DNA from 2 places in the Brachybacterium sp. J144 genome. Region 2 is predicted to be linked to the other one. Evidence: predicted binding sites of a transcription regulator. Region 2 holds the regulator's gene; the other holds the start of a gene.

Region 1 (5,982 bases), on a different contig from region 2:
CCGCGGGCCTCATCGCCTGCACCTCGGGGGCGGACTCCTCCGGCTCAGGCGCTGCGACGGAGACGGCGACCAGCACCGTCGAGGAGTCGACGGCCGAGGAGGTGGCCGCACTTCCGGCGGAGTTCACGATGCCAATCGGTGAGGGGCTCGAGCTGGGGGACCCCCGAGAGGACGCGTACCTGGGGCAGGCCGTAACCGACTTCGATCTCGACTATGAGGGCCCGCTGACCTACCAGCCGATTCAGGTGGGCGGGGACGCTCACTGGCTGACCTTCGACCGTTCTGCGGACTACGCACAGCAAGGGGACCGCTCGGTCCACGAAACGTGGCCCGACTACTTGGTGGACCGGGTGCCCAGCCTGCTCGTCGAGGCGAACACCGCCGTCGCCGAGCCGACCCGCACCGCGACCGACGCCCTGCTCGGCGACGTGCTATTCACCGCGAGCAACCACATGACGAACCGGTGCTCGCGGTCGGACGGGTGAGCACGGTGGCGACGCGCCTGTTCGTCGGCGTCGACCTCGCGGCGGACCCGCGCCGGACCGGCCTCGCCACCCTCCACGAGGAGGGCGACCGAGCCCGGATCGAGCGCGTCCGCGTGGGGGCGAACGACGACGACGTGCTCGCCGCCGTCCTCTCCGCGGCGAAAGCCACTGAGTGATCAGACAGGTCGGGAGGATCGATGGCGGGGACATCCCAGGTCGACAAGGCGTTCGAGGGCCTGCGCCGGATGATCTCCTCCGGGGCGATCGCCCCGGGTCAACGACTCCCGAGCGAGCAGGAGCTGTGCAGCGAGCTCGACGTGTCCCGCAGCTCCCTGCGGGAGGCGCAGAAGATGCTCGGGTTCGCGGGAGTGCTCACCTCCCGGACCGGGGCCGGCACCTTCATCTCGGATCTCACGGCGGAGACGGTGATGTCCGGACTGTCCGTCACGATCCCGCTGATCCCGCTCGAGGAGTACCTGGGCCTGTTCGAGATCCGCCAGCTGCTCGAGGGGCACGCCGCCGCCCACGCCGCAGCGCATTTCACCGAGGACCAGCGCGCACAGCTGCTCGCCCTCGCCGAGGAGCTCGCCGACCGCCCCTGGGAGGACGAGGGCTCCGCGCTCGACGACGCCTTCCACGACCTGCTCATCTCCGGAGCGGGAAACGCCCCCATCTCCGCTCTGCTCAAGGCCATGCGTCAACGCGGTCGCCACTACCGGGTGTTCGAGCACGACGACGCGATAGAGCTCAAGCGCACCAGCGACGCCGAGCACCTGCGGATCGCACGCGCGATCCTCGCCCGCGACCCCGTGCAGGCGCACCTCGAGGCGATGGCGCACATCCGCACCACGCGCACCTGGCTCGAAGGGCTGCGCCCCGTCCCGGAGCCGTGAGGGGCCGGGGAAGCCAGGCCGACGGCACTGAGACACCCACTGGCGCAGCTCAGATGTCACACCCCGGCCCTACCCTCCCTCCATGATCATGTTCTTCGGCGAGGAGCCGGAACCGCCGTACACGGAGCCCCGGGGCACGTGCCCCGACTGCGGATCGCCTCGCGTGAGGCACCATCTGCTCGGGATGCCGGACCCGCGCACGCAGCCGCCCGCCCCCGACTGGGTCGACTGGCAGGGCTGTCTTCCGACGTTCGGCGACCGGTCGTGCGAGGACTGCGGGATCGGCTGGAACGTGAGCTGGCGAGAGGCTCCGCACGCTCCGATGCGTCTCGTCTCGGGCGACGGCGCGGCGTTCGCCCTGCTCCCGGTCCCCGATCTGGAGGACGACGGCGTGGTCGAGGTCGACATCGAGCTGCTGACCCCGGACCGGCTGGTCCGCTATCTCCATCGCGCGCCGGAGGAGGGGGCGCTCTCCCGGCTCGGCGACATGCTGCAGGACGCCGCGAAGGCCGACCTGCCCGAGGTCGAGGTCCCGTCCTTCCAGGATGAAGAGTCGGGGCTCGCGGTGCTCGTGCTCGACTCCGACCCCCTGACAGTGACCCTCGAGATCCTGGTCGCCCTGGAGCCGGGCAGTGAGGAGCGCGAGGTCGATGCGGTCGCCTTCGACGTCACCCGCGCCGACCTCATCTCCGCCTCCTATCAGATCTGGGCGTGGGAGGAATGAGCCACCTCGGAAACCTCCTGGAACTTCCGGAGGGGTCGCGCCTCACGGGCGTGACCCTCCACGACGTCGGCATCATGCCGAGGCACCGCTGGATGGCCGCGCACCTGCAGGTCGTGCTCCTGCCGGAGACGGCAGAGCCGTCGGCGAGCGCGGGAGCTCTCAGCGTCTTCCTCCCCGAGGTCTTCGCGAGCGTCCACGGCACCTCGCCCGACGGCGGGAGCTGGGCTGCGTTCCTGCTGCTCCCCCGCAGCGACCGACAGGTGATCCTTCGCGACGTCATAGCCCTCGCGCCCCTGCGCCGCGCGCTGGGGCTGCTCGGACTGGACGAGGCGGCGGCGAGGAGCATGCCACTGACCGGGAAGGCCCTGCAGGGGATGTACTGGCAGAGGGACACGCCCGACACCGACAGCTGGCCCGCCGAGGAAATGCTCCTCGGCCTGCTCGTCGAGCTGACCGGGGTGCCGCTGAAGGATGCGGTGGAGTTCGCGGCGCGCAGCGGAGCGGAGTGGGCGCCATCAGGTCAGCGGAAGCGGCTGGTGTCGCTGCTGGAGTCGTGGTCCGTGGAGTGAGGGACTGCGGGTTCGGCTGACGGTGGAGTCCGACACCCTCCGACCCAAGCGCTGCGGGGCGCACATAGCTCCGTGCGCCCACCTGAGTAACGAGAAGCATCAGGGGGTGCTCGGCGCTGTCGCAGAGGAGTTTCAGCGCCCGAGATGAACCGAATCAAGGCTGGCACTCTCCTAGGGAGAGTGGTAATCTGATCGCAGTTGAGTCGAAGAGACTCAAGGTTGGTAGGCCACCAATCCAGGAGGTGGCCGAGACAGGAAGGAGACATCATGGCTACCTACGACCCGTTCCGAGAGATGGAGCGTTTCGCGAGCAACTTCCTCGACGCTGGGCGACGGGGCCCTCGGCAGATGCCGATGGACCTGTACCGCGCCGGCGATCACTACGTCCTCTCCGCTGACCTGCCGGGCATCGATCCCGGGTCCGTCGATGTCGACGTCGACGGCCAGCTGCTGACCATCCGCGCCGAGCGAACCCTCGCGACCGATGAACAGGCGCAGTGGATCACCCGCGAGCGCACGGGAGGAACCTTCCTGCGTCAGCTCAGCCTCGGACAGGGACTGGACACCGAGCACATCTCCGCGAGCTACAACAACGGTGTGCTCAGCGTGACGATCCCGATCAGCGAGAAGGCCAAGCCCCGCAAGATCGAGATCACCACGCAGAACGCTCCCCAGCAGATCGAGTCCTCAGCGACCTGATCGACCCACTCCTATCGAAGGCCCCCGGCTCCCCGCGAAGCCGGGGGCCTTCCGTCGCTCAGGAAGCCGAACAAACGGAACCGCCGCCCACCACTCGCGACGATGATCAGCACGGTGCCCAGCTGCGCAACCTTCCAGTACGCAGGTCGGAGTGCATCTGAACCACCTGCGGGGAGCAACCGGGCACGAAGTTTTCTCCTCCGGCAGTGCGCCGCAGTTCCCCCAAGACTCCTGCACCCATCACCTTGTCATCCAGCCGACGGCATGGGAAACCCCGCAGACACAAATCGAGGCGGTCGCGGTCGAACTACTGGCCAAGTATCTTCGAGGGCTGGGCCGAAGCGATTGGTCGTTCAACCGCCTACTGCAGCAGGCCTAGAGAGCCCTCGGGCTTTGGATGTGCCGGCGAGGGCGGCGTCGCGGACGGAGCGGATCTGGTCGCTCTCAAGGGTGCGGGGCCGACCCTTGTAGGCGCCGCGCTTCTTGGCGGCGGCGATGCCCTCGGCCTGGCGCTGGCGGATGAGCTCGCGCTCGAACTGCGCGAAGGCTCCCATCATGTTGAGCTGGAACGCGGCCATCGGGTCTGAGTGTCCGGGCTCGAAGGTGAGTCGCTCCTTCAGGAACTCGATGCTCGCGCCCTTCCGGGGGCGCTGATCGGTGTGCTCGGTAGGGTCGCCGGTGATCTGCTGGACGATGTCGTTGAGGTCGATGACCGACCGGGCCAGGCGGTCCATGGACGCGACGACGACATGGTCGCCGCGGCGGACGTGCCGGATGAGCGCCTGCAGCTGCGAGCGGTCCGTCGCGCTCTTTCCGGACTGCTTCTCGGTGAAGATCTGATCGCACTCCCCCACCGCCTCAAGCTGCCGCGCTAGGTTCTGGCCGGCCGAGGACACCCGGAGGTACGAGACACGCTGCCCCGGGGCCCGATGTGCTCCATTCATGTCTAGGACCCTAGCCGAGACATGTTCCAAAACACCGAAAAGGACCCTGTTGAACAGCAACGATGTCTTGGTGAGGGGTGTCGCTTTTGGGTATACCCCAGCGGGACGCCCATTGGCCGTCCCGCTGGGGCGGTCATCGACTGAGAGTGAGGGTGATTGGCTGGGGGCTGCTGCAGCAGGTGTCCTCGGCGGGCGCCGGTGCGCAGCAACTGTCGGTCGTGGCTGCGGGGGCGTCGCAGCTGCCGCCGAGGTCGGTGGTGCACACCCCGGTTTCGGGCAGCTCGAGGTGGACGGCGTCTGCGGCGGCGCGGTCGCCGGCCAGGGCGGCAGCGATGGAGCGGACCTGCTCGTAGCCGGTGGCCATGAGGAAGGTGGGGGCGCGTCCGTAGCTCTTCATACCGACGATGTAGAAGTTCTTCTCTGGGTGGGCGAGGACGCGTTCACCGTGGGGTTCGACGGAGCCGCAGGAGTGGAACTCGGGATCGATGAGCGGGCCCAGTTGGGCGGGGGCCTCGACCGCGGTGTCCAGGTTCAGGCGGAGCTCGGAGAGGGTGGCGAGGTCGGGTCGGAAGCCGGTGGCCGGGATCAGTGCATCGACAGTCACGGCGCGTTCACCGTCCGGGGTGTTCGCGTGGACGATCAGCGCGTTCTCCAGCGTGAACTTCGTGATCGTGAAGGACGTCTGGACCTCGATGCGCCCGGAGTCGACGAGGTGGCGCAGCCGGGTGCCGAGGGCGCCGCGTGCAGCGAGTTCGTCCTGGTCGCCTCCTCCGTAGACGCGGGAGGGGTCCGCGGCGCGGAGCGCCCAGGTGATCCGGGTGTCTGGGTTGTGCTCAGCGAGGTCGAGCAGGGAGTTGGCGGCCGAGTGGCCAGCGCCGACGACCATGACGTGCTGTCCGGCGAACTGGACGCGGTCTCGTCCGAGCACGTCGGGCAGGGGCCGGGTGATGCGCCCGGCGGTGCGCGCCTCGTGTTCGCCGGCGGCGGGGAGGCCGGCCTGGCCGAGGGGGTTGGGCGTGGCCCAGGTGCCGGAGGCATCGATCACGGCGGAGGCGATGATGTCCTCGCTGACCCCGGTAGGCGTCTGGATGCGGACCAGGAACGGGGTCTCGTTGCGGCCAGCGGTGCGGGTCTTGTCCACGCCGACCCGGGAGACAGCGGTGACCCGCGCTCCGTACCGGATCGACTCGACGAGTCCGGGCAGCTGGGAGAGGGGTCCGAGGTACTGCTGGCGCAGTTCCTGACCGGTGGGCAGCGCCTCGCTGTCCGGCGCGGTCCAGCCGTTCGCCTCGAGCAGTCGCTGGGCGGCGGTATCGAGGTTGTACTGCCAGGGGGAGAAGAGGCGGGTGTGTCCCCAGTCGCTGATCGCCGCTGCCGCGGAGGGGCCGGCCTCCAGGACGAGGAAGGGCAGGCCTCGTTCGTGGAGGTGGGCGGCGGCGGCCAGCCCGATGGGGCCGGCGCCGATGATGACGATGGGCTGCACGGTGGTTGCGGTGGTGAGCATGGTGAGGCTCCTTCGCCCGAGGGGTCAGTTCGAGGATCGAGTGAGGTCGGCCAGGAGCTCGTGGACGCGGGCGTCGATGTCGTCGCGCACCAGTCGCATCCGCTCCATGCCTTCGATGCCACGCTTGGAGGGTTCGTCGGTGTGCCAGGTGGTGACCGGTGCGG
Region 2 (5,982 bases):
ACCATCTACGAGGACTACACCCATTACTACTCGCCGAGCCGCACGATGGGACGCGCGGTCGTCGCCTCCTTCTCGCGGCGGGTGCTTGCGGGGACCGATGCCGTGGTGGTGCCCACCGCGAAGGTCGCCCGGCTGCTCTCCGGCTATGGGGTGCGCCGACCGGTGCACGTGATCCCGACAGGCCTGGACCTGAACCGCTTCCGCCCCGCACAGGACGCCGCCGAGCGCGCCGACGCCGCCCGGCTCCGCGCCGACCTCGGCATCGCCCCGGACACGACGGTGCTGGTCTCCGTGTGCCGGCTGGCGAAGGAGAAGAACCTCGACGAGGTGCTGGACATGGTCGCCGAGGCCGATCGCGCGGACACCGTCCTGGTGATCGTCGGCGACGGCCCGTACCGGGCAGAGCTCGAGGAGCGAGCGGAACAGCTGGGCATCACCGACCGGGTCCGCTTCACGGGCGTGGTCGATCCGGGCGAGGTGCAGCGTTGGTACCGGATCGGCGACGTCTTCGTCTCCGCCTCTCTCAGCGAGACCCAGGGCCTGACCTTCATCGAGGCGCTCGCCTGCGGCCTGCCGCTGCTGTGCCGTCGGGACCCGTCGATCGCGAGCGTCGTGCTCGACGGCCGCACCGGCTGGCAGTACGAGACCGCCGCGGAGTTCACGCGCCACCTCGATGCCCTGGTGAGCGATCGCCCCGCCCGCGCGGCGATGGCCGCGCAGTCCGTCGCGCACGCGGGGGCCACCTGCGGTGCCCGCGAGTTCGGCCGGTCCGTGCTGGACGTCTACCAGCAGGCCCGCGCCCGCCGCTCCCCGCGCGTGCTCGCCCTGCCGGCGAGGGCCGTCGCATGAGCATCGTCGAGCGTCCCGTCCCCCCCGGGAGGGCGGTCCCGCTGTCCCGGCCCCGCCGCCCCCAGCGCCCCGCATCCGCCGGGCCGGATCCGACGTCCGTCGCCTCCGCGACCGAGACCGCCTCGATGCAGGATCGACCGCGACGCGATCCCTTGCGCACCGCCGCCCGGCTCTCCCCGCTGCTCGGCCTCGCCCTCAGCATCGGGCTGGTCTGGTGGGGCCTCGAGGCCGGGGTGCTGCAGTCCCTCGAGAACCTGCAGGCCTTCATCGACTCGCTCGGAGCCTGGGGACCTGCCGCCTTCCTGCTCGTCTCCGCGGCCTCGGTGGTCTTCCCGATCGTGCCCGGCGGCCTGTTGGTGATCGCGGGGCCGGTGCTCTTCGGGCCGATCGAGGGGACGCTCTACAACTACGTCGCGGTGAGCGCGGGCTCGATGCTGAACTTCGCGATCGGCCGGCACGTGGGCCTCGCCCTCATCGAGCGGATCTTCCCGGCCCGCACGGTCGAGAAGTTCCTCGGCTGGACCCGCAACCGCCACTTCACCCGCGCTTTCGCGACCGCCATCGTGCTGCCCGTCGCCCCCGACGATCTGCTCTGCTACATCGCCGGGACCACCCGGATGCGCTGGCGGACCTACGCGGCGATCATCCTGCTGTGCAAGCCGTGGGCCCTGCTCGCGTACGGACTGGGCGTCAGCGCACTGCTGCTGCGCTTCCTGCCCTGGTGAGACCGTCCCGGTGAGAGGAGGACCGAGATGCTGATGAGATCCCGCGCCGTGAGGCGCCCCCGTCCTGCGCCCGACCCGCTGCGGCGCTGGGCCGACCGCCTGGTGCACACCGTGCTGCCCGGCCGCCACCCCCGTCGCGACGTGCGCGGGGACGAGCCGCTGCGCGTGCTGATGCCCCGCGGTCTCGCCCGCGCCGCCCACCAGTCCGGGATCGGCGCCGCCATGCGCCATCAGGAGACGGTGGTGCGCTCCCTGGGCCATGTGGTGGTCACCAATCCGCTGCGCCCCTTCGACGTGGTGCACCTGAACACCCCGTTCCCGGACACGCCGCTGCTGGCCCGCTGGGCGCGGCTGTGGCGTCGGCCGGTGCTCGTGTGGGCGCACTCCACGGAGGACGACTTCCGCGACTCCTTCCCCGGCTCGAACGCGCTGGCCCCCACCTTCCGCCGCTGGATCGCCCACCTGTACCGCCAGGGCGACGCCGTGATCACGCCCAGCGACTACTCCAAGGCGCTCGTGTCCGCCCCGAAGTACGGGATCACCCGCCCCATCCACGTGCTCTCCAACGGCGTGGACACGACCTTCTTCCGCCCCGATCCCTCGGCGCGGGGCCGGCTGCGGGAGAGCCTCGGACTCACCCCTGACGCGCAGGTCGTGATCAGCGTCGGCATGCAGCTGGTGCGCAAGGGGATCCTCGACTGGGTCGAGGTGGCCCGGCGCCTGCCCGAGGTGACCTTCGTCTGGTACGGCCGGACGGACGAGCGGCTGCTCACGGCGGAGGTCGAGCGGGCCCTCGCGACTGCCCCGTCGAACGCGATCTTCCCCGGCTACCTCCGGGCGGACCAGCTCCGCGAGGCATACTGCGGCGCGGACGCCTTCTGCTTCCTGACCAAGGAGGAGACGGAGGGCATCGTGCTCTGGGAGGCGCTCGCCTGCGGCGTGCCTGCCCTGGTGCGCGGCATCGAGCTGTACCGCGACCGGATGCCCGACGGGGTGCTGACCCATCAGGTCGACGGCGACGACCCGGGCTTCGCGGCCCGCGCCGCGTCCCGTCTCGAGGACCTGCTCGCGGGGCGGCTCACCGATCTCACCGGAGCCGGTCGTCGCGCGGCCGAGGAGGTCGACCTGCGCCAGGTCGCGCAGCGACTGCGGTACATCTACCTGCTGACCGGGGTGCAGCCGCATCGTCGGCCGCGCGGCGGGCTCAGGGGCGGCGGTTCGGCCGCCACAGCACCAGCGCTCCGCCGGCCGGACGCCGCGGGCGCTCCCCTCGCCGCAGGGCGCTGATCTCCCCGTCGCGGCCGGCGGTGAAGACCCGCCGCTGCGCCGGGTTGAGGGACTCGAGGGCCTCGCGCACCGCGTCGAGCTGCTCGGCGAGTGCGGTCACCTCGTCCTGCAGCTCGAGGATCCGCTTGATGCCGGCGAGGTTGATGCCCTCCTCCTGCGAGAGGCGCTGCACCTCCCGGAGGGTCGCGACGTCGCGGGCGCTGTAGCGCCGGCCGCGCCCGCGGGTCCGCTGCGGGGAGACCAGCCCCAGCCGGTCGTACTGGCGGAGGGTCTGTGGGTGCATGCCGGAGAGCTCCGCGGCGACGGAGATGACGAAGACCGGCGCCCGCTCGTCGAGGCGGTGCGGGGTGACCATGGGACGTCTCCTTCCGTGCGGTGCGGGTCTGCGGGTCGATGCGGTTCTCCGGGCCACGGCCGACGGGTGCCGACGCGCCTCAGCGGGCGGCGGTCTCCAGCAGGCCGGCGCGCGGGTCCTCGTCGCCGAGGGCGTCGCGGAAGTCCTCGACGGCCTTCCGCGCCGCGCCCTCGACGTGCGCGGGGACGGCGACCTCGACGGTGACGAGCAGGTCGCCGGTCGCCTTCGCGGTGCGGACGCCCTTGCCGCGGGCGCGCAGGGTGCGGCCGCTTGGGGTGCCGGGCGCGACCTTGAGGTTCACGGTGCCGCCCTCGAGCAGGGGCACGGTGAGGGTCGTTCCGAGCACCGCCTCGTCGAAGCGGAGCGGGACGGTGAGGCGCAGGTTCGCGCCGTCCATCGACCACAGCGGGTGCGGCTCGACGTCGAGGGTGAGCAGCAGGTCGCCGGCGGGGGCGCCGCCGGGGCCGGGGCGTCCCTTGCCGCGCAGGCGGATCTTCTGCCCGTCGTGGACGCCCGCGGGGATGCGGACGGTGAGGGGCTTGCCGTCGACGGTCAGGCGCACCTCGGCGCCGAGCGCGGCGTCGCGGAAGGGGATGCGTGTGCGCGCGGAGACGTCCTGGCCCTTCTGGGGCGCGGCGTTCGGGGCGAAGCCCGTCGGGAAGCCGGATCCGCCGCCGGAGCCGCCGAACATGCGCAGCAGGTCGTCGATGTCGGGGGCGGGCCCGCCCGGACCCGCGGTCGAGTAGCCGCCCTGGCCGCCGAACATCGAGGAGAAGATGTCCTCGAATCCCGCGCCGCCGGCTCCGCCGGCACCCGCGGAGAAGCGGGCGCCGCCTGCGCCCATGGCGCGGATCGCGTCGTACTGCTGGCGCTGCTCGGCGTCGGAGAGGACGGAGTACGCCTCCCCGATCTCCTTGAAGCGCTCCTCGGCGCGGGGATCATCGGGGTGACGGTCGGGGTGGTGCTTCTTGGCCTGATTGCGGTAGGCCTTCTTGATCTCCTGCGCGGTGGCGTCCTTGGAGACGCCGAGGACCGCGTAGAAGTCCTTCTCGAGCCAGTCCTGTTGGGACATGGGCGTCTCCTTCCGGGAGAGGATCAGGGGCTTCTGCGGTGATGTGCGGGGGCGGGGGGGGGGGGGGGGGGGGGGAGGGGGAGAACCCGAACAGTGGGTTGGGGGGGGGGGGGGGGGTACGGAGGAAGGGGCTGGTTTGCACGGGGGGGGGGGAGGTGGGCAACAACACCCTCCCCCCCCCCCCCCCCCCCCCCCCCCCCCGGGGTGGTCAGGCGGGGCCGCGGGTGCCCACGCGGGCGGGGCGGAGGATCCGCTCCTTCAGCGCGTAGCCAGGCTGCATGACCAGGGTGATGGTCGTGGTCTCCGCCTCCGCGGAGTCCTCGTGCATCAGCGCTTCGTGGCGGGTGGGGTCGAACTCCTCCCCCACCTCCCCGAAGCGGGTCAGCCCCTGGGAGGCGAGGGCCTCCTGGAGCTTCTGCGCGATCGAGTGGAAGGGCGTACCCTCGACGATGTCGCCGTGCTGACGGCCCAGCTCGATGTCGTCGAGGACGCCGATCAGCGAGCTGAGGATGCGGCCGGCCGCCGCCTCCTTGCCCGCCTCGGCGGAGGCCTCGATGCGTCGGCGCGAGTTGACGTACTCGGCCTGCTCGCGGCGCAGCTGCTCGGTGAGCTCGGTGACCTGGCCCTCGAGCTCGGCGACGCGGCCCGCGTCGGCGGGCGCCGACGCGTCGGCGCCCTCATGTGCGGCCTGCTCGAAGAGCTCGGCCGCCTCGGCGTCGATCGGGTCGGCGGGTCCCTGGGCGCCCTGGCCCTCGGGGGCGGGGGCGTCCCCGGAGGGACGGACCGTGCCGTCCTCCGGGTTCACCTTCCGCTTGTCGGTGAACGAGAACCGCGGCTCGCCCTCGGGGCGCTGCGCGTCGTCGGGAGTGCTCTGGTCCTCGGTCATCACTTCTTCTCCTCGTCCTCGTCCACGATCTCGGCGTCGACCACGTCGTCGTCATCGGACGACGGCGCCTCGGTGCCCTCGGGGGCACCCTCGGCCTGGGCCTGGGAGTAGATCGCGGTGCCGACGGCCTGGAGCGCCTCGTTCAGCGCGTCGCGCTTGGCCTCGAGGTCCGCGGTCTCCGCGTCCTCCTTGGCCAGCTCGTCCTTCGCCTCCTTGAGGGCGTCCTCGGCCTTGGTCCTGTCGCCGTCCGAGATCTTGTCCGCGTTGTCCGCGAGCAGCTTCTCGCCCTGGTAGACGAGCTGCTCGAGGGTGTTGCGGGCGTCGGCGTTCTTGCGGCGCTCCTCGTCCTCGGCGGCGTGCGCCTCGGCGTCCTTGATCATGCGGTCGATGTCCTCTTCGGACAGCGCGGAGCCGCCGGTGATCTGGATGGACTGCTCGTTGCCGGTGCCGCGGTCCTTCGCGGTGACGTGCACGATGCCGTTGGAGTCGATGTCGAAGGTGACCTCGATCTGCGGGATGCCTCGGGGGGCCGGGGCGATGCCGGTCAGCTCGAAGGTGCCGAGGAGCTTGTTGTCGCGGGTGAACTGGCGCTCGCCCTGGAAGACCTGGATCGCCACGGACGGCTGGTTGTCGTCCGCGGTCGAGAACACCTCGGAGGTCTTGGTCGGGATGGCGGCGTTGCGCTCGATGAGCTTGGTCATCACGCCGCCCTTGGTCTCGATGCCGAGGGAGAGCGGGGTGACGTCCATGAGCAGGACGTCCTTGCGCTCGCCCTTGATGACCGCGGCCTGGAGGGCGGCGCCGACGG

Evidence for each region. Region 2 encodes HspR, which represses chaperone genes until heat shock. Its sites were predicted from a motif close to AAGTTGAGTCNNNNNGACTCAACTT; they were not measured.
Region 1: V1260_RS11490 (Hsp20/alpha crystallin family protein) is a predicted target of HspR. The motif match lies at 2,867-2,891, and genes of this name have one in related genera.

The regions. Positions count from the first base shown of each region.
Region 1 is NZ_JAZDCG010000030.1:28,845-34,826, reverse strand. It holds gene V1260_RS11515 (hypothetical protein) at 1-485, shown strand, start outside; gene V1260_RS11510 (hypothetical protein) at 491-661, shown strand; gene V1260_RS11505 (FadR/GntR family transcriptional regulator) at 683-1,378, shown strand; gene V1260_RS11500 (hypothetical protein) at 1,542-2,102, shown strand; gene V1260_RS11495 (hypothetical protein) at 2,099-2,671, shown strand; gene V1260_RS11490 (Hsp20/alpha crystallin family protein) at 2,939-3,370, shown strand; gene V1260_RS11485 (recombinase family protein) at 3,724-4,314, opposite strand; gene V1260_RS11480 (FAD-dependent oxidoreductase) at 4,448-5,818, opposite strand; gene V1260_RS11475 (arsenate-mycothiol transferase ArsC) at 5,843-5,982, opposite strand, start outside.
Region 2 is NZ_JAZDCG010000001.1:216,293-222,274, reverse strand. It holds gene V1260_RS00985 (glycosyltransferase family 4 protein) at 1-849, shown strand, start outside; gene V1260_RS00980 (TVP38/TMEM64 family protein) at 846-1,574, shown strand; gene V1260_RS00975 (glycosyltransferase) at 1,602-2,861, shown strand; gene V1260_RS00970 (heat shock protein transcriptional repressor HspR) at 2,779-3,216, opposite strand; gene V1260_RS00965 (DnaJ C-terminal domain-containing protein) at 3,296-4,288, opposite strand; gene V1260_RS00960 (nucleotide exchange factor GrpE) at 4,497-5,174, opposite strand; gene dnaK (molecular chaperone DnaK) at 5,174-5,982, opposite strand, start outside.